Regions from separate parts of the Virgibacillus sp. DJP39 genome, predicted to be linked through region 2. Evidence: riboswitches for the same ligand, from Rfam matches in the RefSeq annotation. Region 2 holds a riboswitch; each other region holds the start of a gene.

The links. Region 2 has a riboswitch for S-adenosylmethionine ahead of ACOI1D_RS03205 (methionine ABC transporter ATP-binding protein). Riboswitches for the same ligand answer to the same signal wherever they lie in the genome.
Region 1: linked by a shared signal. The riboswitch ahead of ACOI1D_RS02155 (methionine ABC transporter ATP-binding protein) and the one ahead of ACOI1D_RS03205 (methionine ABC transporter ATP-binding protein) in region 2 are both predicted to bind S-adenosylmethionine.
Region 3: linked by a shared signal. The riboswitch ahead of ACOI1D_RS12955 (methionine biosynthesis PLP-dependent protein) and the one ahead of ACOI1D_RS03205 (methionine ABC transporter ATP-binding protein) in region 2 are both predicted to bind S-adenosylmethionine.
Region 4: linked by a shared signal. The riboswitch ahead of metK (methionine adenosyltransferase) and the one ahead of ACOI1D_RS03205 (methionine ABC transporter ATP-binding protein) in region 2 are both predicted to bind S-adenosylmethionine.

What each region holds. Positions count from the first base shown of each region.
Region 1 covers NZ_JBMERP010000003.1:58,753-66,489, reverse strand. The annotation lists gene ACOI1D_RS02165 (MetQ/NlpA family ABC transporter substrate-binding protein) at 1-484, opposite strand, end outside; gene ACOI1D_RS02160 (methionine ABC transporter permease) at 497-1,165, opposite strand; gene ACOI1D_RS02155 (methionine ABC transporter ATP-binding protein) at 1,155-2,186, opposite strand; SAM riboswitch class I at 2,351-2,463, opposite strand; gene ACOI1D_RS02150 (thioredoxin family protein) at 2,540-2,851, opposite strand; gene ACOI1D_RS02145 (toprim domain-containing protein) at 2,865-3,224, opposite strand; gene gcvH (glycine cleavage system protein GcvH) at 3,352-3,735, opposite strand; gene ACOI1D_RS02135 (arsenate reductase family protein) at 3,766-4,122, opposite strand; gene ACOI1D_RS02130 (acyl-CoA dehydrogenase family protein) at 4,723-6,507, opposite strand; gene ACOI1D_RS02125 (acetyl-CoA C-acetyltransferase) at 6,553-7,728, opposite strand.
Region 2 covers NZ_JBMERP010000005.1:4,922-12,658, forward strand. The annotation lists gene ACOI1D_RS03185 (M3 family oligoendopeptidase) at 1-47, shown strand, start outside; gene ACOI1D_RS03190 (YwbE family protein) at 396-593, opposite strand; gene ACOI1D_RS03195 (MetQ/NlpA family ABC transporter substrate-binding protein) at 646-1,473, opposite strand; gene ACOI1D_RS03200 (methionine ABC transporter permease) at 1,491-2,156, opposite strand; gene ACOI1D_RS03205 (methionine ABC transporter ATP-binding protein) at 2,146-3,159, opposite strand; SAM riboswitch class I at 3,248-3,357, opposite strand; gene ACOI1D_RS03210 (pyridoxal phosphate-dependent aminotransferase) at 3,427-4,599, opposite strand; gene ACOI1D_RS03215 (HAD family hydrolase) at 4,858-5,649, shown strand; gene ACOI1D_RS03220 (hypothetical protein) at 5,707-6,168, shown strand; gene ACOI1D_RS03225 (vanadium-dependent haloperoxidase) at 6,588-7,475, shown strand; gene ACOI1D_RS03230 (queuosine precursor transporter) at 7,652-7,737, opposite strand, start outside.
Region 3 covers NZ_JBMERP010000038.1:25,246-32,982, forward strand. The annotation lists gene ACOI1D_RS12945 (homocysteine S-methyltransferase family protein) at 1-723, shown strand, start outside; gene ACOI1D_RS12950 (5-methyltetrahydropteroyltriglutamate--homocysteine S-methyltransferase) at 790-1,887, shown strand; SAM riboswitch class I at 2,056-2,158, shown strand; gene ACOI1D_RS12955 (methionine biosynthesis PLP-dependent protein) at 2,300-3,418, shown strand; gene metC (cystathionine beta-lyase) at 3,418-4,602, shown strand; gene ACOI1D_RS12965 (hypothetical protein) at 4,646-5,488, opposite strand; gene trxB (thioredoxin-disulfide reductase) at 5,791-6,738, opposite strand; gene arsC (arsenate reductase (thioredoxin)) at 6,840-7,259, opposite strand; gene ACOI1D_RS12980 (arsenic transporter) at 7,275-7,737, opposite strand, start outside.
Region 4 covers NZ_JBMERP010000003.1:135,363-143,099, reverse strand. The annotation lists gene ACOI1D_RS02595 (transporter substrate-binding domain-containing protein) at 1-517, shown strand, start outside; gene ACOI1D_RS02590 (amino acid ABC transporter permease) at 583-1,227, shown strand; gene ACOI1D_RS02585 (amino acid ABC transporter ATP-binding protein) at 1,224-1,952, shown strand; gene ACOI1D_RS02580 (tetraprenyl-beta-curcumene synthase family protein) at 1,985-3,067, opposite strand; gene ACOI1D_RS02575 (gamma carbonic anhydrase family protein) at 3,138-3,653, shown strand; gene ACOI1D_RS02570 (thiol-disulfide oxidoreductase DCC family protein) at 3,666-4,073, shown strand; gene metK (methionine adenosyltransferase) at 4,130-5,329, opposite strand; SAM riboswitch class I at 5,565-5,672, opposite strand; gene pckA (phosphoenolpyruvate carboxykinase (ATP)) at 5,932-7,521, shown strand; gene ytkD (RNA deprotection pyrophosphohydrolase) at 7,641-7,737, opposite strand, start outside.

The sequences.
Region 1 (7,737 bases), on a different contig from region 2:
ATCCTTTACTTTCTAACAGAGAAAGTATTCGTCCATGATCAGCAACTGAGCGACTCATAATTACCTCAGTTCCCTCTGGAATTTTTTCAACACTATCGATGTTTTGAGAGTAAATTCCAATTGGTTCGATATGAATGCCACCAATTGAAGTAAAGTCATATCCCAGCTCTTCTTTTTGGTTATTTAAATAAGGAATGTGCTGGAAATAGTTCGCATCCAAATCACCACTTGCTAAATCTTGGTTAGGTAGTACATAATCCTGGTACTCTTCAATTTTCAATGTAATTCCTTTTTCTTCGAGAATTGGTTTAACTTGTTCTAAAATTTGCGCGTGTGGCACACTGGATGCTCCAACTTTGATAACTTCATTACTTTTTTTCTCGGAACTATTGGTAGTTTCTTGACTGCTTTCTTCTTTGCTACCTCCACAAGCTGCTAATGCTAATACTAATAAAATTGAAACTAATGCTAAAATCTTTTTCATTATTCTCGCTCCTTATCTTTTATCTAATTTGTTGGATATAAAGTCTCCAATGAACTGAAATATAAACACAATAATTACAATCAAAATGGTACAGACCAGTACGACATCAAAATCATGACGTTGGAACCCGTAGAAATACGCATAGTTTCCAAGTCCTCCTGCACCAATGACTCCAGCCATTGCGGTATAACCAATTAATGCTATTGCTGTAACCGTCAGGCCCGACACAAGTGCTGGCATTGACTCAGGTAACAATACACGAAAAATAATTGTACGGGTTTTCGCTCCCATAGCCTTTGCTGCCTCGACTACACCCTTGTCAACTTCCTTTAACGCTATTTCAACCAACCTACCATAAAATGGTGCTGATCCAATTATTAAAGCTGGCAGTGCCGCGTTTGGACCTCGTATGGTACCAATTAAAAACTCGGTAAACGGGAATAATAGTAGGATCAAAATTATGAATGGAATAGCACGAAAAACATTTACAATAGCCGCTACCAAAAGATTAACCGACTTATTTTGCCATATTCCATCTTTTGCAGTCAGATATAGTAGCAGGCCAAGAATAATTCCTATGATAAATGTTCCAATCAAGGAAAGAATAGTCATATAAAATGTTTCGTAAGTAGCCAGCCAAAAATCCTGTACATCTAAATTTGGAAATAACTTAGTGAGCATCTCGAATCACCTCAACTTCCACAGAGGTGCCATCATTCACAAAACTTATTGCTTTATCTAGCTCAGCATCTTCCCCATCCATTCGGACAAATAGCGTTCCGTATGCGCCTCGCTGTGTCTGGGTTATTTTACCTTGCAATATTGTAATATCAATGTTGTACGTTTTTGCAAGATGACTTATTAAAGCCTGATTTGTTGTTTCACCAATAAAATGAAGACGTACAATTCTCCCCTGGTCGTAGCTTTCAATAAGCTGATTGATACCTTCATTTTCATCATCAGTACCCATCACCTGCTGAACAAATTTCTTTGTAACCTGTTGTTGTGGTCTTAAGAAGATATCGAGAACATCTCCTTGCTCGACTATCTTACCGTTTTCCATAACAGCAACCTGATTACATATTTTTCGGATAACATGCATCTCATGAGTTATTAAGATAATTGTTAAGCCAAGCTTTTCATTAATATCCACCAATAAATCCAGAATAGAATTCGTTGTTTCTGGATCCAGTGCAGAGGTTGCCTCATCACAAAGTAAAACTTTAGGATTGTTGGCCAATGCTCTTGCAATACCGACTCGTTGCTTCTGACCACCACTCAACTGTGATGGATATGCATCCTCTCGACCAGCCAGTCCTACTAAACCAATTAACTCAGTGACGCGTCGTTCGCGTTCAGACCTTGATACCCCAGCTATTTCAAGTGGAAAAGCGATGTTATCTCTTACGGTCCTAGACCATAAAAGATTAAAGTGCTGAAAGATCATTCCAATCTCTTGCCTGGCAATACGCAGCTGTTTGGTGTTAAGTGCAGTAATCTCTTGTTCATCAATTACTATCCGACCACTCGAAGGTTCTTCAAGACGGTTTAACAGGCGTACAAACGTACTCTTACCGGCACCACTGTAGCCAATAACACCAAATATTTCACCCTCTTTTATTGTCAACGACAGATCATCGACTGCACGAATTGTTGATTTATTTGCTACAAATTGTTTACGTAAACCTTCAATTGAAATCATGTCAAACCTCCTTATGTCAAACATATTATTTTTAGAAAACTTGGCTTATCGCCAAGCCTTAGTTACATTTTTGCAGAATGAAAGTTTTATACTTTCATTACCAAAACCCAAAAAACGCCCTTCTGTAAGAGAACAGAAAGACGTTAAAAATAAGTCTTTACGTCCCCCCATCTGTCAAAGCAGCTGCTTTGCAGGAGTTAGCACCTTTCAAACAATAAATTGTTTGAAGGTTGCCGCGGTTTCTTAGGGCCAGCCCCTCCACCGCTCTAGATAAGAGAGTAAAATTATTCATTTAGTGTAAAAAGTATAAATCATATCCTACCACCTGTTTAAAGGTCTGTCAACATAAAAAATCAGGTCGCGAAAAGCTGTGGCTCATATTTTACTAAATAGCTATATATATTAGCTATTGATCGAAATGCATATATCTTTTCTTTAACCTGACTTTGGTCAACTACCAATAGACATGGAACACTTTCAACCTGCACTTCCTGCATGAATTCAGGATGTACGGATGCATTCATTTCGAAAAAAATATCCTCTTTATGGACTGATTCAATTTTGTTTAGCATTGTTTTAGCTAAGTGACACGTACCACAAAAAGGGGTATAAATATACAACAAAAAATGATCTTGCTGTAACACTTTATCTGTTATTGGTTGCATTACTATCACCTAATCACATAGTTAAATAGATAGGATTAACATCAATTCTTTTGTTTATTAATCCTATCGCAAGAATCGATCTTGGAGTTGTGGCTACTTCACGATACTCACTGCTCACATGAATATGCTCAGCATGCGGGAGTTCACGAGATAATTGCTTACGAAGCTTTATACCAGCAGCATCTTCATCTGCAAGAATAAAAACTTCTTTGTTATATAAATCATATGTGTCTAACATCTCATCAAATTTCGCTACCCCAAGAGTCCCGTTTGTACAGATAATCGTAATTGGTTCGCTGATTATCTTTTCAATCTGCTTCTTATCAGTTAATCCTTCAACAATAATTACTTTTTCAGATTCAGGTGTTATCATGACATATCACTCCTCATGAAATCAAGCCAAAACTTTCATACTATATTAATATGATGATAATAAGGCTGACTATACACCTTTTTAAGCAAGGAGCCAGTCAGCCTTTAATAATTATTGTTTAATTATATTAATCTTCTTCAATTACTGCTTCGTATTTTTCAGCAGTTAGCAATTCATTTAATTCTGATTCATTTGATAGTTCTACTACTACCATCCATGCTTTTTCATATGGAGACTCATTAACGAACTCTGGGCTATCTTCTAAATCTTCGTTGATTTCAACAACTTTTCCACTTACAGGAGCGTATAGTTCAGAAACGGTTTTAACTGATTCAACACTACCAAAAGGTTCATCAGCTTCTATGTCGTCCCCAACTTCTGGGAGTTCTACAAATACGATATCACCTAGTTCTGATTGTGCAAAATCTGTAATTCCAATTCGCACCTTTCCATCTTCTTTTTTTACCCATTCATGTTCCTCTGAATACAATAAGTCTTTTGGTAAGCTCATTAAAATCCCTCCGATAATAAGTTCTGGTTCCTAATGCCATGTATGATTAAAGATGTCTTCTTTAAATCCAATTGTAACCTTTTTGCCATCTGTGGTAATTGGTCGTTTTATTAACATACCATCAGAAGCTAAAATTTTGGCCATTTCCTCGTCAGATGCACCGCTGATTTCATCCTTGATATTTTTTTCCCGATAACTTTTCCCACTAGTGTTGAAAAACTTCTTAGCAGGAAGGTCACTTTTGTTCATCAAATCTAAAATATCCTGTTCTGAAGGTGTATGGTCAACAATATGTACACTAGTATAATCGATATTGTGATCATCTAGCCATTTCTTCGCTTTCTTGCAAGTGCCACAATTAGGATACCAATAAAATGTTAAAGCCACAAGCATTCCCCCAAACATTTCAATTACTGCCTATTTATTATAGCAAAATTGTACTTGATGGTCGAAAGAATTGTTTTAATTATAGGCTCTTTTCGTAAGTTTGTTGCACTTTAAGCTTTGCAGTTGATACATACTGCGACGTAATGTACCGCTGCGGAAATACACTACGCTTTCCGCGGGAGGCTTCGTGTATTTCCTTCGCTGTCGTAGTACTTAACAAGCGGTCATTCATCTAATCTTACTGATTGGAGCGGAGGGCAGTCGACTCCTGCGGGAACAGCACGTGTCTGAAGACCCCGCAGCGGTGGTTTCCCGCGAGGAGTCTGAAGCCGTGCCCGCGGAAAGCGACTGCCCGTAGCGGAAATCAATCTAGCGATAAATTACGTCGTAGTTTATACATTTTGTGTCAAAACAACTATCTTTTTGAAAACAGCCTTATTAGTAGAAAACCTTGGTTGTACTTATGGAGAAAGGAAATTTTTTATACTTTCCTTACTCCTAAGAAAGTCAGTAGAAAAACCCCGAATTCGTCAATTCTAATTTGTAGCCTTTACGTGTAAAAAAGCTGCAACCAGATGATTGCAGCTCTAAACCATATTTTTATACTACATAACGTTCTTCTTTAATGATTGTTGCAGCGATTTCACGTTTCTTCGCAATAACATTTGTTGGTGTATGACGTGTTAACTTGCGTAATGACGAAAGCATCATCCGTAGGTTGTCACCAGATTCAATTGCAATTAATGTTTCTTTTGCATCGGCCTCAACTCGGTTAAATGCTTCTTGTACATAAACTTGTGTATAAAGAAGTTTTTGTTTGTTTTTCTCTTCGCCTGTTTTATTAATTGCTTTTTCAGTACGAAGAATTGCAGATTCCATATTGTAGACTTCTGCGGTCATATCCGCTAGGTTAACAAGAATTTCTTGCTCATTTTCCAGCTTTTTCATATATGTTTGTGCAGCAAGACCCGCTCCAAGCAATACCATTTTCTTAGCGTTTCTTAGTAGATATTTTTCTTGTTCAAGTGTTTCTGTACCCACTTCTTCTGGCATCATCATCATTAATTCTTCTTGTAAGCTCTGTGCTTTTTGAAGTAATGGCAACTCACCTTTCATTGCTTTTTTCAACAATGTTCCTGGTACGATTAGACGGTTGATTTCATTTGTTCCCTCAAAAATGCGGTTAATTCGTGAGTCACGGTACATACGTGCAACTTCATATTCTTCCATGAAGCCATATCCTCCATGAAGTTGTACAGCCTCATCAGCCACATAATCCAAACATTCTGTTGCAGTATATTTATTCATTGAACATTCAATTTGATATTCAGCAATTGCACCCGCAACCTCACGACCATCTTTAAGTTGCTCATCTGTTAATGCACCCATACGTTGCTCGAATAAGCCTACTGTACGATAAACAGCACTTTCATTCGCATATGTTCTAGCGGCCATGGTAGCTAGTTTTTCCTGTGTAAGTGTAAAGCTTGAAATTGGTGTATTGAACTGTTTACGCTGGTTTACGTATTTAGTAGCAACCTCAATACCACGCTTTGATCCGCCTACTCCACCGATTGCAAGCTTGTAACGGCCCACGTTTAGAATATTAAAGGCAATTACATGTCCACGGCCTTTTTCGCCTAACAGGTTTTCAACTGGTACTTCAGCATCCTCCAGAATCAATGTACGGGTGGATGAACTCTTAATACCCATTTTCTTTTCTTCAGGTCCTGTGGAAACGCCAGGAAATTCACGTTCTACGATAAATGCAGTGAAATGTTCTCCATCAATTTTTGCATAAACAACAAACACATCAGCAAATGCAGAGTTCGTAATCCACTGTTTCTCACCATTCAAGATATAGTGCGTTCCTGCCTCATTTAGTTTAGCAGTAGTTTTGGCACCTAGTGCATCCGAACCTGAACTTGGCTCTGTTAATGCATAAGCAGCCAGTAGTTCTCCGGTTGCAAGCTTAGGTAAATATTTTTCTTTTTGAGCGTCATTTCCGAAAAATACAATCGGTAGTGTTCCTATCCCTACATGTGCTCCATGTGTTACAGAGAATCCACCAGCACGCGAAAATTTCTCAGTTATTAATGATGAGCTGATTTTATCTAAAGCCAAACCACCGTACTCTTCAGGTATATCAGCACCCAATAAGCCTAGCTCGCCTGCTTTCTTTAATAATTCTACTGAGTATTCAAATTCATGGTTTTCTAAGTTCTCAACTTTCGGCAAGACTTCTCCACTTACAAAGTCTTCAGTTGTTTTAGCAATCATCTTGTGTTCATCAGTAAAATCCTCAGGTGTGATCACATCGTCTGCAGTAATATCCTCTATTAAAAATGCCCCACCCTTAAAAATTTTCTCTCTTGTTTCGCTCATGTTTAACGTCCCCTTCGTAATAAAATATAGTTTAAAACGATTTGATTATAGTAATTCAAACACACCTGCAGCACCCATTCCGCCACCAATGCACATGGTAACGACTCCATATTGTACGTTACGGCGTTTCATTTCATGAATGAGACTAAGGGTTAACTTAGTACCTGTACACCCTAGTGGATGTCCAAGTGCAATGGCGCCACCGTTCACATTGACCTTATCTATGTCTAGATTCAACGCTTGGATGACACGTAATGATTGCGATGCGAAAGCTTCGTTTAGTTCAAATAGTCCAATATCAGAAAGCTCTAAACCAGCAATTCTTAATGCTTTTGGTACTGCTTCTACTGGTCCAACACCCATGATCTCCGGTTCAACTCCAGCTACAGCAAATGAACGAAACTTCACTAGTGGCGTAAGTCCTTCTGCCTCTGCTTTTTCTCGATCCATAACAAGAACAGATGCGGCACCATCACTCATTTGTGACGAGTTTCCTGCAGTAACTGATCCTGTTACAGAAAACGCTGGACGCAGTTTCCCTAATACATCTGTGGTTGTTCCCTGACGTACTCCTTCATCAGTGTCAAATACAGAAGATCTCTCTTCAATTTTATTGTTTTTTCCTACAAAGCGTTCAACTACTTCAACCGGAACAATTTCGTCTTTAAATCTACCTTCTTGAATTGCCTTAGCAGCACGTTCATGACTTTGTACTGCAAAAGCATCCTGGTCTGCACGAGATATATTGAAACGATTTGCTACTTCTTCTGCTGTATGACCCATGGACATGTAATAACCTGGAGCATCTTGTACAAGCTTAGAATTGGGCTTAATGACATGACCACCCATTGGTACTAAACTCATTGATTCTGCACCGCCTGCAATAACGGAATCACTGGCTCCAACCATTATTTTTTCTGCTGCATATGCAATGGATTGTAAACCTGATGAACAGAATCTATTAATTGTAATACCAGGGACCGTATGACTGAGGCCGGCCAAACCTACAATATTCCGGCCCATGTTTACACCTTGTTCTGCTTCTGGCATTGCACAGCCAATGATTACGTCGTCTATATTCCCATCATAATTACCTGCTCGTTTTAATGTTTCTTTAATTGTTAATGCTGCTAAATCGTCAGGTCTTGTATTCGCTAATGTTCCTTTTTTTGCTCTTCCTACAGGGGTTCTTGCACCTGCAACAATTACTGCTTCCTTCACATTACTTCC
Region 2 (7,737 bases):
AGACTATTGAAAAATGGTTGGATTCAGTCGACGACAAATCACTTTAAGATTAGAAAACTTGGCTTATCGCCAAGCCTTAATGGCGAAAGCCCTAGTTGCACTTATGAATTAAGAAAGGACTTATTACTTTCTTACCTGCTAACAAAAGCGTAGGCGCCCGTTTATTGCCGTATGTCCTGTGCCCACGCAAAGTGGCGGTTTTAATCGAACATCCTTTATGAGATATAGGAAACATGAAGAGCGTAAGCTGTAGGACGTTCGACTAATGTCGAACTGTTATCGTAAGGAGGTCATGTGCGACACTAGGTAATGGGCGCTGGAGCTGGACGTGGCTGTTTAGGTGTCTTGTTAGAAAAAATAACCGCTACCCCCACTTAATAGAGGTAGCGGTTATTTTATTTGCCAGTACTCACACGACCAACCTGGCCGTCTTCAAGGCGAACTTTTATTCCGTGTGGATGAAATGAAGATTTTGTTAACAAATCCTTTACCACACCATTAGTCAGTTGACCAGTACGTTGGTCTTTTTTTAATACTACATCTACTTCCAGCCCCGGATGCACTTGATCCCGGTATCTTCCATCAACTGTCATGTTAACGACCCTCTCTAGCTAAAGCTAGTTTCATTATACATGAGAATCTTGCTTACTTCATCCACTCCGGCTTACCAAATCCTTTAAACTTCTCATCGATAATTTCTTCAAATTCCGGTGATTCAATAACTTCTTTGATATCCTTTGCCCAGTTTGTATCTAGATCTTTTGTATTTACAACTACCCTGTTGCGATAATCATCAGGCATATTTTCAAGAACCAATGCATCTAGTAAATCTAAATCTGCTGCTAGTGCATAATTCCCCGGTACTGCTGCCAAATCTTCAGTCTCAACGGTTCGCGGTAATTGCCCGGCTTCTACTTGTTGGAAAACAAGATTTTTAGGATTTTCAATTACATCATCAATAGTTGCACGTAGTGGATCAATATCGTCTTTAATTTTTATTAATCCAGCATCCTGTAGCATAATTAAAGTTCTTGCGAGATTAGTTGGATCGTTTGCAATTGTAATTGCACTACCATCCTCGATTGCTTCTAGTGAATCATATTTGTTTGAATAAACACCCATTGGAGCTGTTGGTACTATTTTTATTTCAGATAGATCCATGTTATGTTCTTTTTCAAAGGCTTCAAAATATATTTTATGCTGAAATAAATTGGCATCCAAGTCACCGTTGTGGAGCGCCTTGTTTGGTTGTATATAATCACTAAACTCCGTATTTTTAACCGTGTATCCTTTTTCCTCAAGTAATGGTTTCAATGCCTTTGTTACCATGTCACTATAAGGTCCGACCGTTGCGCCAAAATTGATTACCTTCTTGTCATCACCTGATCCACCAGTTGCACCCTCATTTGATCCACAAGCAGCAAGCACCAACACTATTAATAAAGTAAAAATTAATCCTAAACCTTTTTTCATTTTATAATTCCTCCCTTTTATCGTTTGTTTACTGCTTTTGCAATAAAGTCCCCTGTATATTGAATCACTTGAACTAGTACTATTAAGACTACTATCGTCGTGTACATTACTAAATCATCGTAGCGGTAATAACCATATCTTATCGCCAAATCTCCAATACCTCCGCCGCCAATTGCACCAGCCATCGCTGAATAACCGATTAAGCTAATTGTTGTAATTGTAAGGCCACTAATTATCCCTGGTTTTGCTTCAGGCAAGATAATATCCTTTATAATCATCCAAGGAGAGGCACCTACTGAAATCGCTGCTTCAATTACTCCTCTATCAATCTCCCTGGCTGAGGACTCTACTATTCTCGCAAAAAATGGAATAGCTGCAACGGATAACGGTACTGCCGCTGCAGTTGGACCAATTGTTGTCCCCAATATTTCGTTTGTAAAAGGTAACAGAAATATTAGTAGAATGATAAATGGAATGGAGCGAATAAGGTTTGTGACTATACCCGCAATACCTTTTACTACTTTATTTTCCAAAAAGAACCCTTTGTCAGTCACATATAACAGAATCCCAAGCGGAAGACCGATCACAATAGCAACAAGCAGCGCAATACCAACCATGTACAGTGTTTGAAAGAAAGCAGTATTTAACTCTGGCAAAATTTCAATCAACCGGCTAAATTCCATATTGAATCACCTCCACCTGTTTCACGCGATTCTCTAAATAAGCAATTGCTTTTTCCACTTCATCCTTACTTCCGTTCAATTCCATAATAAAGATTCCAAGTGGTGCATCCTGAATATATTCAACTTTTCCGTGTAAAATATTTCCGCTAACCTGAAAGCCCTGCAACATATCGGATACGATTGCTTCTTCAGCAAGCTTTCCTCGAAACTGAAGCTTTACTAGTGTACCCTCACACGCAGCCAGTAGCTTTTCAGGTAAAGTAAATTGTAATATAGTTTGAATAAAGTTTTTGGTTAGCTCCTCTTTTGGTTTTGAGAAAATGTCATATACGGGACCTCTCTCAACAATCCGGCCATCCTGCATAACTGCACAACGATGACAAATTTCTTTTACAACCTCCATCTCATGTGTTATTAAAACCACTGTGATGCCAAGTTCTGTATTAATTTTTTTCAATAAAGCCAAGATGGACTTGGTAGTGCTGGGGTCAAGTGATGACGTTGCCTCGTCACACAATAGCACTTTCGGATTATTCGCAAGCGCCCTGGCAATACTGACTCGCTGCTTTTGACCACCGCTTAGCTGAGCTGGGTAATGATTAACTTTGTCAGATAAACCTACTAATTCCAGTAGTTCTATTACTCTATATTTACGACTGACCTTTCCAATTCCCGCTGCTTTTAATGCAAATGACACATTTTCAAATACTGTTTTAGAAGCGACTAAATGAAATCCTTGAAAAATCATTCCGATTGATTGTCTTGCTGTTCGCAACTCTCTTGGTGACAACGTTAGTAAGTTAACACCGCCAACAAGGACAGCTCCTGAAGTTGGACGCTCCAGAATGTTCATACACCTGAGCAACGTACTTTTACCAGCACCACTGTAGCCAACAATCCCGTAAATTTCACCTTTGTTGACTTCCAATGAAACACGATCAACACCAACTACTTGTTGATTTTTTGTAAAATAAATCTTTTCTATATCCTGAAGTTCAATCATCAGCTGTCCCCTTTCTTGTCTCACTCTAAAGATTGGAACGTAAAAACCCCTCTTCCATAATGAAAGAGGGGTTGATTGTTGTATTCAATCCTTATCTCTCAGAATGGTAAACTTCATTCTGCAGGAAGTAGCACCACTCCAAAAGGAAGGTTGCTGTGACATTAACGGGCCTGATCCCTCCGTCACTCTGGATAAGATATGTAGTTGTTGTAAAAATTAATTAAGACTAATCATATAGCCGTTTGATCCGTTTGTCAATAACCTTTTTCAGAAAACTTTCAGCTCGCCTATTCTCCTGGCTGCCTCTGTCAATCTAGCTTCGTCTGCCAGCAATCCTACTCTGACGTAACCTTCCCCAGCAGCTCCAAACCCATTCCCTGGTGCTGTAACAACATGGGCTTTCTCCAATAATAAGTCAGCAAATTCCTCTGAACTATATCCTTCTGGTACTGGTAGCCATGCAAAAAACGTTCCTTTTGGAGCCTGTACCTTCCAGCCGAGCTCATTTAGTTTCTCGATGAAACAATCACGTCGACTTTCATAGATAGATACCAACTCCTCAACCGTATCCTGATTACCATTTAATGCCTCGGCTGCAGCATATTGTACACCACCGAACAAACTCACAAACAAATGATCCTGGATTAAGTTGAGACTCTCAATTACTGAGCTGTTCCCCACTGCAAACGCAACACGCCACCCAGCCATATTATAGGTTTTTGACAATGTATACATTTCTACACCAATGTCCTTCGCTCCCTTTGTCTGCAAGAAGCTCTGTGGTTTTTGACCATCAAAGCCAATTGAACCATACGCAAAATCATGAAGAACACAGATATTATTTTTTTTGGCTACAGAAACTGTTTCATCGAAAAAAGCTTTTGTTGCAGTCGCAGATGTCGGGTTGTTCGGGTAATTTAAAAACATCAATTTAGCTTCTTGAAAAACATCCTCAGAAATTTTTCTGTAGTCAGGCAAAAAATTGTTTTCCTCAAGCAGAGGCATTAATTCTGTTTTTGCATTTGCCAGTGCAATCCCAGACATGTAATCTGGATAACCTGGATCGGGCAATAATGCCAAATCACCAGGATTTAACAAACATTGACTTAGTTCTACGAGTCCAGATTTTGCACCAAATAATAGTGCTACCTCCGTTTCTGGATCTACCTCAACTCCATACTCCCTTTTGTAAAAATCCGCCATTGCTTTTTTCGCATATAAAAAGCCCTGAAAAGGAGAATATTTATGATTAATCGGATCTTGCGCTGCATCACGCAAAGCTTCTACTATATTCTCTGGTGTAGGTAAATCAGGATTCCCTTGCCCCAAATTTATTACGTCATGTCCCTCACTTTTTATTTGCTGAACCTTTTTTACAAGCTTCGCAAAAAACTGTTCAGGCAGCCGCTTTAATGTATCGGATTGCTCAAATTTATGCATTTACGTCACTTCCCCACTTTACTAATTGTAACTAATAATAGACTTGGTTGAAAAGTTTGTAAAGAAGGAAAAAGAAGCGACTAGGATCAAACAAAAATTTTGAAGAAATACTTCACCACTTGCTATATAACAATCAGTTCATTACGATTTCCGGTACTTAATATGCAAATCAATTACTGCTTCCCTTGTCGGAATCATGTTATAAAACAAGCAATTGTGATAGAATAAACTACATCTTAAACGAAAAAAGGAGATAACATGACTTACCATACACTATTTTTAGACATAGATGGCACTATTTTACGCCCCGACCATACAGTAATGGACTCAACTAAAGATGCTATTGAACAAGTTAAAAAGCAAGGCATCGATGTTTTTATAGCCACAGGACGTCCGCTTCATGAGGTTTATGGACTAGCCGAGGAATTAAAGGTGAACTCCTTTATAGGCTACAATGGCGCATTCGCTATCCACCAAAAAAATACATTAGTTAACGAGCCAATGAATTCCCAAACAACTGATTATTTTCTTGAGACCGCTCGTAAATTCCAACATGATATCGTCATTTATACAAGTGAGAAAAATTACTATACATCACTTAACTCCGATGCAACGAAAGCATTTATTGATGCATTTCATCTTAAAGAGAATGAACAACTTAGACCTGAACATCAGATAAACGATAAAATTCTCAGTATGACGCTGATCAACTTTGACGATAATGATTTAAAACATTATTCCACAGATGATGACTTGTATATGTCGCCAGTGAACGTAAATGGAATCAGTAATTGTTATGATGTCATCAGAAAACAGGTTAACAAAGGCGAAGCAATAAAAGTTATTCTGCAGAAATTTAACCAAACAAAAGATGGCGCAATAGCATTCGGTGATGGAATGAACGACAAAGAAATGCTTCAGGAAGTAGGCGAAGGTTTTGCCATGGGAAACGCACACCCCGACCTATTTCCCTACGCAAAACAACGCACAACAACCGTAACCGAATCCGGCATCTACAACGGCCTAAAACAACTAGGCCTTGTTGAATAATATGGTGCCTGGCACTTTTTCCATTTATTACCATAATTTTATCAAACGGAGGAACCTATGCTAACTTTTGAAGAAAAACTGACTGTAGTTAATAAATTTCCTGAATTAAACCGCAAGGACATATCAATGGGACGTGTGAATTTCCATTATGAAAATAGTGCTATCGACAAAAAAATAGTTGTTCATAACTTACATCCTAACGGCAATGGTTTTGTTTACGCCAAGAAAATTGGTGGCTACAAAACAGATAGAAATGGGATGATAAATGTTCGGGATTATTCAGAAAAAGAATTGTTTGAAATCATCCAGCAGGCCATCCAATCCCTTTCACCAGAGGCAAATACGGAAGTAATTCCGGACGATGAAAGCTGGATAAATGCAAATGAACAAACCTTGTTGCTCACTTATGAAGATGGATTATGGAACGTTTATGCAGGGCAAAACCTTGACGGATCTTTCCATTCCTATAAACAAGCTATACAATTCTTAGATGAAGAAGGATTTGAAAGAGCATTGTAAAAACAAAAGCGAAAGCAACGTATGATCTGCGTCCATGCCACATTGGGTAGTTTGGTTTTACCACCCTAATGTGGCATGCTTAATTGAACACACTTAAATAGATAAGCGTTAGTGAATTCACGTTCACTTATCGTAAAGAGGTCAATGCGCTTCACCAGGTAATGTTCGGGCGCATGCGCTGGACGTAACTGATTATGCACCTTAGTTTATCTACAGCCTAAAATTTTATAGTTTTCCTAAACAAAACTGGGTAATTAAAAATCCAGTTTTGTTTGAGTGTAAAAACAATTGTCTCAGTAACTTTTTTGGAAAATTCGGGTGCGCCTGTCACTTTCACCAATTATCCAAAAGTCCAAACTCTTTTGCAGATTACTCATATAATGATTTGTAAAAAGATGACATGTAGGGGGACAATTTTTATGAAAAATTACTTAAAGTGGTCGGAGGTACCTTATGCCGGAGAATCAAATCTACCTAATAATCCAGTTACACCTGTTGCAGGTTCCTGGCCATTATTTTATTTGAAAAGAGATGAACATGGAAGCTACCTTGATCCAAATGGTGAAAAAATGGTACTTCCGATAAAAAATCCTAATGGTATTAATTTTGAGAGAGAGTTGTTAGCTGTCAAGCATACCTTAAGAAATCTTACTCCGCTTCAGGAAAAGATTGCTACTTATTATGGATCAGGCTCCCCTACAAAACAATGGACACCAGTTATCGATCGTTTACTGGATTCTTACGTACCTGACCCCACACATGCTGCTAGGATATTAGCTGCCACACAAGCTGCTATTAATGACACATTACTAATAGTTTGGGATTTAAAATATCGTTTTGACGTTGCAAGACCTAACCAGTATGATCAAAATTTGCAAACATATTTGTGCACACCAAGATTCCCTACTTACCCATCTGGGCACGCAACAATGTCTGGTTGCGCAGAAACGGTACTAAGTTATTTATTTCCTAAAGAAGCAAGAAAGCTTCGAAAAATTGCTGAAGCCGATGCAAAAAGCCGTTTATATGCAGGCGTTCACTTTCCAATCGACAATGATGAGGGAATTGAATTGGGAAGATACATTGGCAAGAAGATTGTAGATTACATGAAAACACAACGGGACAGTTACTTGAACCAAATTGATATAGTTTATCGAGACGACCAGCATGCTCAAATCTTTCCAGACGATTACCACCAGTTTATCCCCTTCGAATTCGAAAACGACTGTACTTCTCTTGTTATGGGGCAAGAAACTTCAAATAAAGACCATAACACTCATTCTCCTAAGCCAACGTTATTTCTATAGATTAAATAAATGGGGGTCAGATATTATTTCTGATTCTTCTTATTAATACCCACACAGAAGATACTCTTCTTAACCCCATACTTGAGTCTCTAAAGTCAATTAAGACAATCTATGGAAATGTGATACTAGATAAAAACACGCCATCCGATTTGGGAGGCGTGTTTCCGAGTTTTTATCTATACCTTGTTTGATTTTTTTGCCAATCTAACTAATAAATAGGCAACAGGTGTATCCACCAATGCTATACAAAATTTAAAGATGT
Region 3 (7,737 bases), on a different contig from region 2:
GGCAATATATCAAATACAAACATCTTTGATCCTGAAGATCCCGAATCACATACCAAAGTAAGAGAAATTTTTGCAGAGATGGTTAAGTGGTCAAAAGAAGAAGCAGTAGATTATATCAATGGGGAAACATTTTATTACCACGAAGAAGCGGTCATTGCATTAGAGGAAATACTAAAGCACGATCTTCCAGCGGTTATTACGCTAGGATTGATGGGAGAAAATATTTTAAGAGATGGATTCAGTGTTGAAGAATCCTGCAAAATACTTTCAGAAAAGGGTGCTTTGGTAGTCGGAATGAACTGTTTCCGTGGACCTGATACAATGCAGCCATATATTGCAAAAATTAGAGATAATGTGGATGGTTATGTTGGAGCTCTACCGATTCCTTATCGCACGACGGAGGAAAATCCAACATTCTTTAACTTACCTGATGGAGGATGCAGTTGTCATTTACCTACAGAAACAACTTTCCCGACTGCTCTTGACCCACTTTATCATAATCGTTATGAATTGGCAGAATGGGCAAAAGAAGCAAAGGATATAGGCGTGAATTACATCGGATTATGCTGTGGGGCATCACCAGCAATGTTACGCGCAGTAGCAGAAGCTGTCGGTGTTGAGGCAGTTAATTCAAAGTATTCCCCTGACATGAAGAAACATTTCTTATTTGGAAAAGACGAAACCCTAAAAGAGAACAATTTGAGCTATCGATTAAAAGCCTAACTCCGATTAAATCATAGCATTATTTAACATCAAAATCATAAATGGAAGTAGGAATATACAACGTCAATTACTTTAACTAAAGCACCATTCAGAGCGGATCATGTTGGAAGCCTATTGCGTCCAGAAAACCTGCACAAAGCAAGAAAAGAATTTAAAGAAGGAACGATCACAGCTGAACAATTACGTGAAGTTGAAACAAAAGAAATTAAGCGGGTAGTTGATAAACAAATTGAGCTTGGTTTCGAATTAGTTACAGACGGTGAATTCAGACGTACATGGTTCCACTTAGACTTTCTTGAGCATTTAAACGGCTTTGAAGGATTTGTACCAGACCAGGGATACTTGTTCGAAGGAGTGGAAACAGAGAAATACAATGTACGAAACACTGGAAAGGTTTCTTTTAACCCAGACCACCCACATATAAAAGACTTTGTTGAATTAAACGAAATCGTTAACGGCCGCGCAGTTGTGAAACAAACAATACCTAGCCCAAATCAGTTATTTAATGTTGGTATTCAAAATGAAGCTGTTTACTCAGACATTGAAGAATATGCAAATGACATTATAAAAGCTTATCAGGATGCAATACAGGCATTTTACAAAGCAGGAGTACGTTATTTACAATTAGACGATGTTTACATTGCAGGGCTTTCCGCACCCGATATTCCGTTTAGTGACGGAAAATATTCAAGAGAACAACTAATTGATTTAGCATTACGTGTTGTTAATGGTGCTTTGGAAAATAAACCAGAAGATCTAGTCGTGACAACTCATTTATGTCGTGGAAACTATCAATCTACCTGGGCATTTGAAGGAAGTTATGCACTTATCGCACCAACCCTGTTAGCAAAGGAAAATGTTGAAGGTTTCTTCCTGGAATATGACGATGACCGTTCAGGAGATTTTAAACCACTAGATCATATTCCAAATGGCGGTGCACAAGTAGTTCTAGGTGTCGTAACCTCCAAAACTGGTGAATTAGAAGACAAAGAAGCAATCAAAGCACGCATTAAAGAAGCTTCACAATATGTTCCACTTGAACAGTTATGCCTAAGTCCACAATGTGGATTCGCATCAACCCACCATGGCAATAAGTTAACTGAAGAACAGCAATGGGCGAAGTTGAAACTTGTTGTTGATATAGCGAAGGAATTTTGGGGTTAAAAAAAATAAGAGTAAAGTTTAGGCACCATGAAACGGGATGCAATTAACAAAGGTGAGTTGCATCCCGTATATTAATTAAAATGAAAATTTAAATTCACCCCTTGCAAAATTCTTCTTTATATATTAAAGTGTCATGAATTAAACTTTTCTAAAAATACATATTATTCACTCTTATCATGAGAGACGGAGGGATTGGCCCTTTGATGTCTCAGCAACCAACCTGCTAAGGTAAGGTGCTAATTCCTATAGGTGTTTACCTAGAAGATAAGAAGATGTTTTCGCTATTAGGGACCTTCTTCTTTTCTAGAGAGTCCTTATTTTTATACCTAATTATAGAGAGCTTTCGCCTATAGTGCAGGCAACGTAGCTCACAAATTTCTAATGTTTACTTCAAATAAAAAGGATGATCGACATGACAAACAAACATATTGAAACTAGATTGGTGCAACTAGGTAATAAGAGTGACGAAACTACTGGAGCAGTTACTCCTCCTATTTATTTATCTACTGCATTTCAACACGAAGGAATTGGTAAATCGACTGGATATGATTATTCACGAACAAAAAATCCAACTCGCGCTATTGTTGAAGAGGGAATTGCTAAGTTGGAACTTGGTGATAATGGGTATGCCTGCAGTTCTGGGATGACTGCTATTCAATTAGTCCTTTCTCTTTTTCGCACAGGCGATGAATTAATTGTTCCAGAAGATGTTTATGGTGGTACTTACCGTTTACTCGCTCATTATTCAGAGGTCTATAATATACAAACAACTTATACAAAGTTTGAGGATATAGAAGAGACAGAGAAACTAATTACAGATAAAACAAAAGCATTGTTTATTGAAACACCAACAAATCCACTCATGCAGGAAATTGACATTGAGAAGTTTGCAAAGCTTGCAAAGAAAAACAACCTGTTACTCATCGTCGATAATACTTTTTTAACCCCTTACCTTCAGCGTCCACTGGAACTTGGGGCAGATTTAGTTATTCACAGTGCTACAAAATATATCGGTGGTCACAATGATGTGCTGGCTGGGTTAGTCGTTGCCAAGGGAAGTGAAATCTGTGAAAGGTTGTCTGAATACCATAATGCCTCTGGCGGCGTCCTGTCACCTTTCGATTCGTGGCTCCTAATACGAGGGTTGAAAACACTTGCCTTACGGATGGATCGACATGAAGAAAACGCAAAAAAAATAGTAGATTATTTGTTAGATGAACATGCTGTTACCGATGTTTTGTATCCCGGGAAAGGTGGCATGCTTTCCTTTCGTCTTAGAGAAAGCAGGTGGGTTGAGCCCTTCTTGGAAAATCTGCAGTTAATTATCTTTGCAGAGAGCCTCGGAGGAGTCGAAAGCTTCATTACTTATCCCGCTACACAAACCCATGCTGACATTCCGGAAGAAGAACGAACCCGCCGCGGAATCGACAATCGCCTATTACGTTTCTCTGTTGGCATTGAAAAGGTTGATGACTTAATTGCAGATTTAGACCAAGTATTTTCATTGTTGGAAAAGGGGGAGAATAAATAATGAGTGAAGTTCAATTGGAAACGAAGTTAATTCATGGATCGACTAATGAAGATGTCGAACAAAAAACAGGTGCGATAAATGTCCCTATTTACTTATCGTCCACTTTTCACCAGGAAAAGTTTGATCAATTCGGCCCATTTGATTACAGTCGCTCCGGTAACCCTACAAGACAGGTGTTAGAAGAAACAATAGCTGATTTAGAAGGTGGCGTTAGAGGCTTAGCATTTGCTTCAGGTATGGCTGCTATTTCGTCAGCATTTATGCTTCTTTCAGCCGGCGATCATGTTCTAATTGGCAGAGATGTTTATGGTGGTACGTACCGCTTTGTAACAGAAGTATTAAAGAAGTTTAAAATCGACCATACATTTGTAAATATGACTGACCTTGATGAAACAGCCCAAGCTGTTCAACCAAATACAAAAGTAGTTTACATTGAAACACCATCTAACCCCTGTTTAAACATCACCGATATTAGCGGAGTCGTTAAGATTGCTAAAGACAACAATTGCCTTACTTTTCTCGACAATACTTTTATGACACCACTTTACCAAAAGCCGCTTGAACTTGGAGTAGATGTTGTACTTCACAGTGCTACCAAATTTTTGTCAGGGCACAGTGATATTGTTGCTGGTTTAGCTGTGGCTGGGAACGAGGGGCTCGGCGAAAAATTAGCTTTTATTCAAAACTCATTTGGGTCCATATTAGGTGTACAGGATTCCTATCAACTAATCCAGGGAATTAAAACACTAGGTGCACGGTTAAAACAGTCATCGGAATCCGCTGAAAAAATTGCCCTCTATCTGGATGGCCATCCGCTAATTGAACGCGTGTTCTATCCTGGGTTACCTAAACACGAGGGACACTCTATCCATGCAAGTCAGGCTAAAGGAAGTGGAGCGCTTCTTTCTTTCCGATTGGCAAATAAAGAGGCTGCAAAGGCTTTTGTTGAACAAACAAAGCTTCCAGTTTTCGCTGTAAGTCTTGGGGGGGTCGAATCAATACTCTCCTATCCAGCAGCGATGTCTCATGCCGCAATGCCAAAAGTCGAAAGAGAAAAAAGAGGCATCACAGATGGCTTATTAAGGCTTTCGGTTGGATTAGAACATGTGGATGATTTAATAGCAGACCTAGATCAAGCATTACAAGTGGCAAATGAACAAATCGAAAACCTAGTAATCACTTGATCACTAGTTATCAGAATAAAGGACCTAGTATTTACCAGGTTCTTTATTTCTTTATCCGTTCACTAAAAAACCATTTAACATAAATAAAACGAAACAGTAAAAGACTTCCGAGAAGTATCAGTACAAAATAAGAGACATTCCACCAAGCAGAAAGATGCAACCATCCAGCTTTTATAAGAAAGTAATCCAAGAGCCATTCAAAGGCTAATAGAGATACAATCCAGTGCCATCTAAAATAAAGGACGATAACGATTGTTACAGGAATCATCCACACGAACAGCATAAATGCATTTCCCGCAATATGATCTCTTATAGGGTTGGAAAACCACCCAACAGAATAAAGATGTGTCGCAAACAATAAGACCATAAAAAAACGCATAGTATTGGCATAAACAATAAGCGTTAAGTACATTGTAGTAAATTTAACTGACATTGATGGATATTGAAGAAAACGATGCCATACTTTTGTGAGATATGCGCCCACTACAAATAGAAATCCAGTGTACCATGCTTCCCACCAATGATGTTCAAATGCACCTAACGATAAGAACAACAATTCAATTCCCATAAAGCCAATCGCAATAAATATAATTGCGATAAATCCAAGGTTAAAACCTGCAATTGCCATAAAAGCCGTGGGGATTGCGATACCCTGGGAGAAAATTGCACCAAATGTTGAATCGAACCAAAGGGGATCAACTAAGTTGGGGTGATATTGATAAGCATTGAGCATAACTAGTACTACAAAGTCCATAATGTAAGCTAAGCCTGAAATGAAAAAGAAGGTTTGAATTAATCTCTTCTTTTCTTTACTTTTCCATAAGGTAAAGCTAAAAATAAAAAAACTAATCAAAAATAAAAGGAAATACCAGTATGATAGCACCATTCTTAATCACCCCTTAATTTGACATAAGTTCTACAACCCTTAATTTAAATTGTCTCCTTTTCCTTCCATAACATTCATTTACAGCTGGAAATACTCCATAGTAAGTTTAATAGTGAAAGGATACAGATGTACCTTTTTGAAATCTAACTTTTATAAAACCTGGCTTATCGCCAAGCCTTAATGGCGAGTGGCTTAGTTGCACTTATGCAGTAAGAAAGAATTTATACTTTCTTACCTGATAAAAAAGCACCACAAGATTGCGGTGCTTAAGAGCGAAATTTTATTTATACAAGGAAATCCTACTACAGGGATTGACTCCAGTCCTGTGTGATTTCTCCTTCTATATACTTTTCTGAATCCAATGCAGCCATACACCCAGTACCAGCCGCTGTTATAGCTTGACGATATTTTTTGTCCTGGACATCTCCGCAAGCAAATACACCTGGTATATTTGTGTTGGTTGTACCTGGTGTAACACGAATATATCCCGTTTCATCTGTATCAATTTGACCATTTAAAAAGTCTGTATTTGGAAGATGACCAATTGCTACAAATACACCATCTATTTCGATTACCTTTTCTTCGTTGGTGGAATTATCCTTCACTTTTAAGCCTGTTACGCTTTTCCCGTCTGATATAACTTCAAGCGGTGTCTGATTTAAATGCCACTTTATTTTGGGATTGTCTTTGGCTCTGTTCTGCATTATTTTTGATGCACGAAGGTTATCACGACGATGAACAACGTGGACTTCGCTCGCAAATTTAGTTAAAAAATTGGCTTCTTCCATTGCAGAATCTCCGCCTCCAATGATAATTACCTTTTTTCCACGGAAAAAGAACCCATCACATGTTGCACATGTACTTACACCTTTACCGATATTCTCCTTTTCACCAGGTATATCTAGCAACTTTGCTGTAGCTCCTGTGGAAACAATTAATGCCTGGGTTTCTATTTCCCCTAGACCACTAACCTCCAGTTTATGTGTCGATGAAGTGAAATCAACTTTTGTAACCCACCCACGTTTAAATTGTGCACCAAAACGTTCAGCCTGCTTTTTCATATTTTCCATTAGCTCGGGACCCATAATTCCGTCAATAAACCCTGGGTAATTTTCTACCTCTGTAGTCAATGTTAATTGCCCTCCAGGTTCCATTCCCTCAATTACTACAGGATTCATCTCTGCTCTAGCCAAATAAATAGCTGCAGTCAAACCAGCAGGACCAGTTCCTAATATAACGACTTTTTCCATCCTAATCCCTCCAAATGAAACAGTTTTTATTTCCAATTAATTACATAACCGTTTTTTCTTCTTCTATATAATATATCCCAGACTAGTTAGAGACTATTCTTTCATTCACCAGTTTCAGCAAATCGTTTAATTCGATCGCCTATTTGATCACGGACACGCTGAAAAACCTGCCATTTTTCTTTATCTGTTCCTTCTGCTTTAGCAGGATCATCAAATCCCCAATGCTCTCTTTTAACATGTGGAGGTGTCATTGGGCATCGATCCGCTGCATCCCCACAAAGCGTGACAGCTAACGTTGCATTATTTAAAATTTCGGTATCAATGATTTCTGAATTTTGATCTGAGATATCGATATTGACCTCATTCATTGCCTTAACCGCGTTTGGATTTAAGCCATGAGCTTCAATTCCAGCACTTTTCACTTTCCACTCATCACCCAAATGCTTTTTTGCCCATCCTTCTGCCATTTGGCTTCGACAAGAGTTACCCGTACATAAAAAATAAATAGTTTTTTTGGACATAATTTAATTTCTCCTTTATAAGATGATCCAAAGCCATAACGCTAAACCAGACAACGTTATAAACAATGTTGGTATTGTTAAAATAATCCCGACTTTAAAATAGTATCCCCAAGATATTTTAAATCCTTTCAATGACAATACATGTAACCATAACAACGTTGCCAGTGAACCAATAGGTGTAATCTTTGGACCTAAATCGGATCCAACAACGTTAGCATAAATGAGTGCTTCCTTAATAGAAGCTGTCGTTTCCACTTCAGAAATAGCCAAGGCATCAATCATTACAGTTGGCATGTTGTTCATAATGGATGACAAAATGGCGGCAATGAAGCCCATTCCAATGGTAGCAACATAAAGTCCTTGATCAGCAGTGAACTGTATCAATTTAGCTAACACACTTGTTAAGCCTGCGTTTTGTAAGCCATAAACTACAACATACATACCTACAGAGAAGAAAACAATAGCCCATGGTGCGCTT
Region 4 (7,737 bases), on a different contig from region 2:
TCCTGCAATGCAAGCAGGTCAATTAGATATCGCAATAGCAGGAATGAGTATTACAGATGATCGCAAAAAGATTGTTGACTTCTCAGATCCTTATTTCGAGGCAGGTCTGTCTTTAGTTGTTGCAGATGGTAATTCAAATATTGCTAGCCTGGAAGATTTAAAAGGAAAAACTGTTGCAGTTAAAAAAGGAACAACTGGTGCCGATTTTGCAGAAGAAAATAAGGGAAAATACGGATACGAAATCGTACAGGTACCCGATAGTACTTCCATGTTCCAAGAAGTTGCAAATGGAACAGCTGATGCACTTATTGAAGATTACCCGGTCATTTCTTATGCAATTGCCGAAAGTGACCTTGAATTACAAGTTGTAGGAGATCGCTTAAACGGAGACAATTATGGTATCGCTGTACTTAAAGGCGAAAATGCCGAGCTTCTTAAGAAAATAAATGATGGATTAGCTGCTCTCAAAGAAAGCGGCGAATATGATGAGATACTTAATACGTATCTTGGAGAGTAATTAATAAAATTTTATTAGGGCGCGCTTTTAAAGCGTGCCATTTTAATTAGATGGGATTGAAGTAAATGGAAATCATCATTGAATCCCTCCCATATTTATGGGAAGGTCTAAAAGTAACCCTGTACATATTTATTATAGCAATAATCTTAGGATTTATATTTGGCTTAATAATGGCGTTAATGCGATTATCCCCATGGACGATCCTAAATTGGATTGCCAAAATATTTATCGATGCAATTCGTGGCACCCCAATACTGGTTCAGTTATTCTTTTTCTATTACGGGCTTAACTCGTTAGAATTTATTTCCCTAGATCGTACAACTGCGGGTATTATTACAGTTGCAATCAACGCTGCTGCATATTTTGCGGAAATCATCCGTGCTGGTATCCAATCTATGGACAAAGGACAGACGGAAGCTGCCCGTTCACTAGGGTTAACAAACACGCAGAACATGCGCCATATCATACTACCTCAAGCATTTAGGCGAATGCTTCCAACTTTCACTAACCAAGGGATAATAAGCCTTAAGGATACCTCCTTACTCTCTGTTATCGGCATTGCCGACTTAACCCAAAAAGGACAGGTAGTAATTGCTCGAACATTTGAAGCCTTTAGCATATGGATAGCGGTTGGGGTTATGTATTTCATTGTTATTTATCTATTATCCCTACTCTCTAGTTATCTTGAAAGGAGATTTGAATTACGATGACAATGATTGAGGTAAAAAACCTAAAAAAGTCTTTCGGAAGTCTTGAAGTGTTAAAAGATATTAGTGTTTCCGTTGAGGAAAAAGAAGTAGTTTGTGTTATTGGCGCATCAGGATCAGGTAAAAGTACTTTTCTGCGCTGCTTAAATCGCCTGGAGGAAATAACTGATGGTCAGGTTGTTATTGATGGTAATGATATTACGGATGACAGTGTTAATATTAATAAGGTTCGTGAAGAAGTAGGAATGGTTTTCCAACAGTTTAATCTTTTTCCACATAAAACGGTATTGGAAAATATTACGCTTGCCCCTATGAAAACACGCGGTACTTCAAAATTAGAAGCAGTGAAGAAAGCTAAAGTACTTTTAGCTAAAGTTGGCTTAAGCGATAAAGCTGACAGCTATCCTGGTTCTTTATCAGGTGGTCAAAAACAGCGTGTCGCCATCGCAAGAGCGCTTGCGATGGACCCTAAAATTATGTTGTTCGACGAGCCAACCTCCGCACTGGATCCAGAAATGGTTGGAGACGTCCTGGAGGTTATGAAACAGTTGGCTATTGAAGGAATGACAATGGTAGTTGTAACACATGAAATGGGATTTGCACGAGAGGTTGGAGATCGGGTTTTGTATATTGATGAAGGCTTAATAGTAGAACAAAACGTACCAGAAGAATTATTCAGCAACCCACAACATGAACGTACCCAAGCATTTTTAAGTAAAGTTTTATAAAAAATCGCTTAGATTCAACAACCTGAGTTTAATTACTCAGGTTGTTTTTTATTCTCAGTTAGCTTGTAATACATCCGGGTATTCCAATGGAAAAATTTCGCTTGTCGACCGCATGCACCAAGCAGTTTTTTCCTCATACTTCTACCGCCGATCAAACCATGAACTTTTCTATCACCTAAATATAATCCAACTAAGCCATTCTGCACCATCTGGTGAAACATATGATCAGGTAACTGCCTCACATACTGACGTGTTTCCTTAATAAAGAAACGTAATCGTTCCTTCATTTCTGATTGATTAACATAAAATGAGCAAAAGTTTAAATCTGCTTCTGTTTGGTCTTCTTGTTGGTCAATATAATAATCCAGTAAAATATGTAGTCCCTGCATATATGGGAAATATCCATGGTATATAGCCGAGCCCATTTCTTCTGACATCTTCCCTGCTAATGAATAGGAAACTAAACAAAAAATCCCAAGTGTTGAACCAGCTGCCGCAGAAAATTCATACCATCTCAACTCTGGGGCTTCATGTTTGTTTTTGTTAAACCATGAGGTCAGCCTTGGGATTCTTTCCTCCTCTGTTACATGCTTATGTACTTGCAGATCACCATAGAGACTGCATAAATATACTAAAACATCCTGAATATCTTCATAATCCCGGCATTTGTACACTATCTGTTGACATGTTTTAACAAGATCATTTAAATAACCACCATCATTCCGATCGTCTCGTAATTTGTAGTAATTCCCTACCGGATTTCCAGGGGTTAATGCATCGATCATTGATTGGTGCATTAAGCGGAAGTCAGCAGGATCAAGAGATGTACTTCGATCACAAAGGTTGTCTAAATAATCACTGATGGTCTGATAAGCCACGATAAACCGAATTGCATCTTTCCACTTGTCGCCAGCCAAAATGGCATATACTCCCCCACCTTGACAGTGAAATCGTTTGGAGGAAATACTTGCTAGTGCTTGCATACGTAATTCACCGTTAGGTATCTGCTCAGCACGGTCTTTCCAATATGTCAGTTCTTTATGTACCTGCGGGAGAATTTTCACATAAACTTTACCCATTAATACCAATGATGACCTCGGGACACGATACGACAAACCATTTCCTCCTTCCCAATTAAAAATATTTGTTATACTACTTATACACTAAACTTTTAGGAGGACACAAATGATACACCACTACAAAAATATAACACCAACAATTCACGAATCGGCTTTTGTTGCAAAAGATGCTTTAATTACTGGTGACGTTACAATTGGTAAAGAAACGAGTATTTGGTTTAAAACTGTCATCCGGGGAGACGTCGCCCCCACAAGAATAGGTAATAGGGTTAGTATACAGGATCTTTCAATGGTTCATCAAAGCCCGAATAATACAGTTATAATTGAAGACGATGTTACAATTGGGCATCAGGTAACCCTTCATTCTGCAGTTGTTCGTAAAAACGCTCTAATTGGTATGGGATCTCTTGTTCTGGATGGTGCCGAGATTGGTGAACATGCCTTTCTAGGAGCAGGAAGTCTTGTCCCACCAGGTAAAAAAATACCACCACGCACGCTCGCATTGGGAAGACCAGCCAAGGTAGTTCGTGAGCTCAACGACGAAGATTATCTAGAGATGGAACGTGTTCGTAAAACATATGTGGAAAAAGGACAATATTATAAACATAATACATCCTTATAAGGTGGTTTTAAAATGGGTCCAATATTATTATTCGATGGGGAATGCAACTTCTGTGACCGTAGTGTTCAATTCATTATTAAAAGGGATCCAACTGGAATATATAAGTTTGCCTCCCTGCAAAGTGATATAGGAATAAAATTACTTAAAAAACATCATATTCCTCAGAACGTGGATAGTTTTATATTAATTGAAGCAAATAGATGCTATGACAAATCTTCTGCGGCTCTACGTGTCTGCAGAAATTTAACAGGCTTATGGAAAGGACTTTATATATTTATTATTGTTCCAAAATCCCTAAGAGATTTCTTTTATAATATAATTGCTACTAACAGATACAAATGGTTCGGTAAAAAAGATAGTTGTATGATTCCTTCCCCCGACATTAAAAGCAGGTTTTTAGATGATCCAAATGAAGTATAATACAACAAAACGTCACGACTTTTATGTAACAGTGTCGTGACGCTTTTTACTATACATTATTTTTTAGTCAATGCTATTAATTCTTCAACTTTGTCTGTCTTTTCCCACGGGAACAAGATGTCTGTGCGACCAAAATGTCCATAAGCCGAAGTATTTCTAAAGATTGGCTTTTGTAAATCAAGCATCCTGATAATTCCGGCTGGTCTTAGATCAAATAACTTCCTGACCGCTTGAACCAGATCATCCTCACTAACTGTTCCAGTCCCAAACGTGTTAACAGCAATGGAAACTGGTTCTGCTACACCAATGGCATATGCAACTTGCACTTCACAGGTTTTCGCTAGTTTAGCGGCTACAATATTTTTAGCAACATATCTTGCTGCGTAAGCCCCGGAGCGATCCACTTTTGTTGAATCTTTACCACTGAAAGCACCTCCACCATGGCGAGCATATCCTCCATATGTGTCGACTATTATTTTACGTCCAGTCAGACCTGCATCACCTTGTGGTCCACCAATTACAAAACGGCCTGTTGGGTTAATAAAGTACTTTGTTGTTTCATCTAGTAAATGAGCAGGAACCATAGGGCGGATCACATGTTCAATCAGATCTTTTTCAATCTGTTCTGTCGTAAGGTCTTCGTGATGTTGAGTAGAGATTACGATGGTGTCCACTTTTACAGGATTATCATTTTCATCATACTCGACAGTCACTTGTGTTTTTCCATCAGGACGAAGATAGGAAAGTGTCTTATCCTTTCGAACGTCAGCTAACCGCTTCGCAAGTTTATGTGCTAGCGAGATAGCAAGTGGCATTAATTCTTCTGTTTCATTACAAGCGTATCCAAACATTAAACCTTGATCCCCAGCACCGATTGATGCTATTTCATCATCTGACATCGTGCCTTGGCGGCTTTCTAATGCAGTGTTTACTCCTCCTGCTATATCAGCCGATTGTTCATCAATCGCAGTAAGAACAGCACAAGTGTCTGCATCAAAACCATATTTGGCTCGGGTATATCCGATATCTCTAATGGTTTGTCGGACAATGGCTGGAATATCTACATACGTGTTTGTTGATATTTCACCTGATACCAGTACTAATCCAGTTGTCACGGTTGTTTCACACGCAACACGCGCCAATGGGTCTTTTTTTAAAATTTCATCTAAAATAGAATCTGATATCTGATCACATATTTTATCAGGATGTCCTTCAGTAACAGATTCGGATGTAAATAAACGACGATTTGTAGCCATGTGGCTAAATCCTCCCTTTATAATGTGTTACGGATCTCTGTCTTTCCAGTATAAAAAATTCTAGTAACTATTGTTACATCAAGGTCCTTTTATGAGGATGTTCAAAAATTCTTAAAAAAGTGCTACTTCATTGATTAGCAGTAATGCTCTCTATAATGAAACACTTCAATTTTGAACAACTTTAAACAAAAAAAGCCCTTCCTGTGTTCATGAGGAAAGGTTTAATGGCCATTTCCTCTTATTGTTCAAGGATAAGATCCTTGCATCAGGTTAGCACCTTTTCACCAAAGTGATGGTTGCTGGGTTTCATAGGGTCTGTCCCTCCACCAACTCTGAATAAGAGAGTATCCGTTCAGAATTTATCGTACCGAAATCAGACTCCAGTGTCAAATTTATTCAATCAAATTAGAAAAAAATTACAACTAACTCCACAAAAACATAAATTAGTATGGAATAATATTTCTAATGTGTTATACTAATGGAAATTAGTTTTTAATACTGACAAATTCTTTTTTAAGTTTAAAACTTTTTACAATCATAAGTCGAGATTTAATAAAAATTTAAAATTAAAAAATCCATCCAAAAAAGGCAGGTATGTTTATATGAAATCGGTGGAACAGTCATCACAATTACAGGAATTAACATCACTTAACAGTGTGAAAAAAAACTTAACTGTACCTCGTTTAGTAGAAAGAATATTAGATCGCAATGAAGGTACATTAGTTTCAACAGGTGCTATTCAGGCAACAACTGGAACATACACAGGCCGCTCACCTGAAGATAAATTCATTGTTAGAGATGAAACAAGTCAAAACCTTGTTGATTGGGGCCCAGTTAACCAGGCGATTGATGAAGAGTCATTTGAAAATCTTTATGATAAGGTTATTAACTATCTTAAGGAAAAAAATGAATTATTTCAATTTAAAGGATTTGCGGGTGCAGATAAAAATTACCGCCTGCCTATTCAAGTCATTAATGAATATGCATGGCATAACTTATTTGCAAGACAATTATTTATTACACCAGATGAAGAAGAATTGGAATCCCATAACCCTGAATTTACGGTAGTATCTGCACCTACGTATAAAGCTGATCCTGCAGTAGATGGAACAAATTCAGAAACTTTCATACTTGTTTCCTTCAAAAAACGTATTATTTTAATCGGGGGAACAGAGTACGCTGGTGAAATTAAAAAGTCTATTTTCTCAGTGATGAACTACCTTTTGCCACAGCGTGAAATACTATCCATGCATTGTTCAGCGAATGTGGGCCAGGAAGGTGATGTTGCATTATTTTTCGGACTATCCGGTACAGGTAAAACAACACTCTCTGCTGATCCATACCGCCGCTTAATCGGGGACGATGAACATGGCTGGAGTCCAAATGGTGTATTTAATATTGAAGGCGGATGTTATGCGAAGTGCATAAACCTGTCCCAGGAAAAAGAACCACAAATATTCGATGCCATCCGTTTTGGTTCTGTGTTAGAGAACGTGGTTTTTGATGAAGAAACAAGAGTTCCAGATTACGATGACACATCTTTAACTGAAAACACACGTGCAGCATATCCTTTAGAAAATATTGATAACATTGTTTCTCCAAGTGTGGCGGGACATCCCAATACAATTATCTTTTTGACTGCAGATGCATCCGGTACACTGCCTCCTATCAGCAAATTGACAAAAGAACAGGCAATGTATCATTTTTTAAGTGGTTATACTAGCAAGTTAGCTGGAACAGAGCGTGGAGTAACAGAACCACAAGCAACATTCTCAGCTTGCTTTGGATCACCATTCCTGCCACTTGCTCCTTCAACATATGCAAAAATGCTTGGTGAAAAAATTGATCAGTTTGACTCAAATGTGTTTTTGGTAAATACCGGATGGACTGGTGGTTCATATGGTGTAGGAAATCGAATGAAGCTTGCTTATACACGAGCTATGATTCATGCAGCACTTGAGGGTGAGTTAAACAATACCGAAACAACTAAAGACGAGATCTTTGGTCTAGAGGCACCAATGCACGTGCCGGGGGTTCCTGACGAGGTATTAGTCCCGAAGAATACATGGGAAGATAAAGAAGCATATAAAACAGAAGCAAAAAAACTGGCCTTAAAGTTTCACGAAAACTTCAAGAAGTTTACAAAGGCTGATAAAGAGATTACGCAAGCGGGTCCACTTTATAAAGGTTAATAATGAACTACCAGTCTCCCCCGTTGAGACTGGTAGTTTTTTTAATACGTGTTTAGCTACAAGTGACTTTTTAATTCAAAGTAAAACAACGACTCCAAGTACAAATCAGGAGTCGTTGTTTAAGATAAATATTCTTTTTTAATTTTTTTCATACAATGCGTAAGTACATCATCTTTCATAATAAAGCTAAACCTCGAATTGAATTGTACATTAACA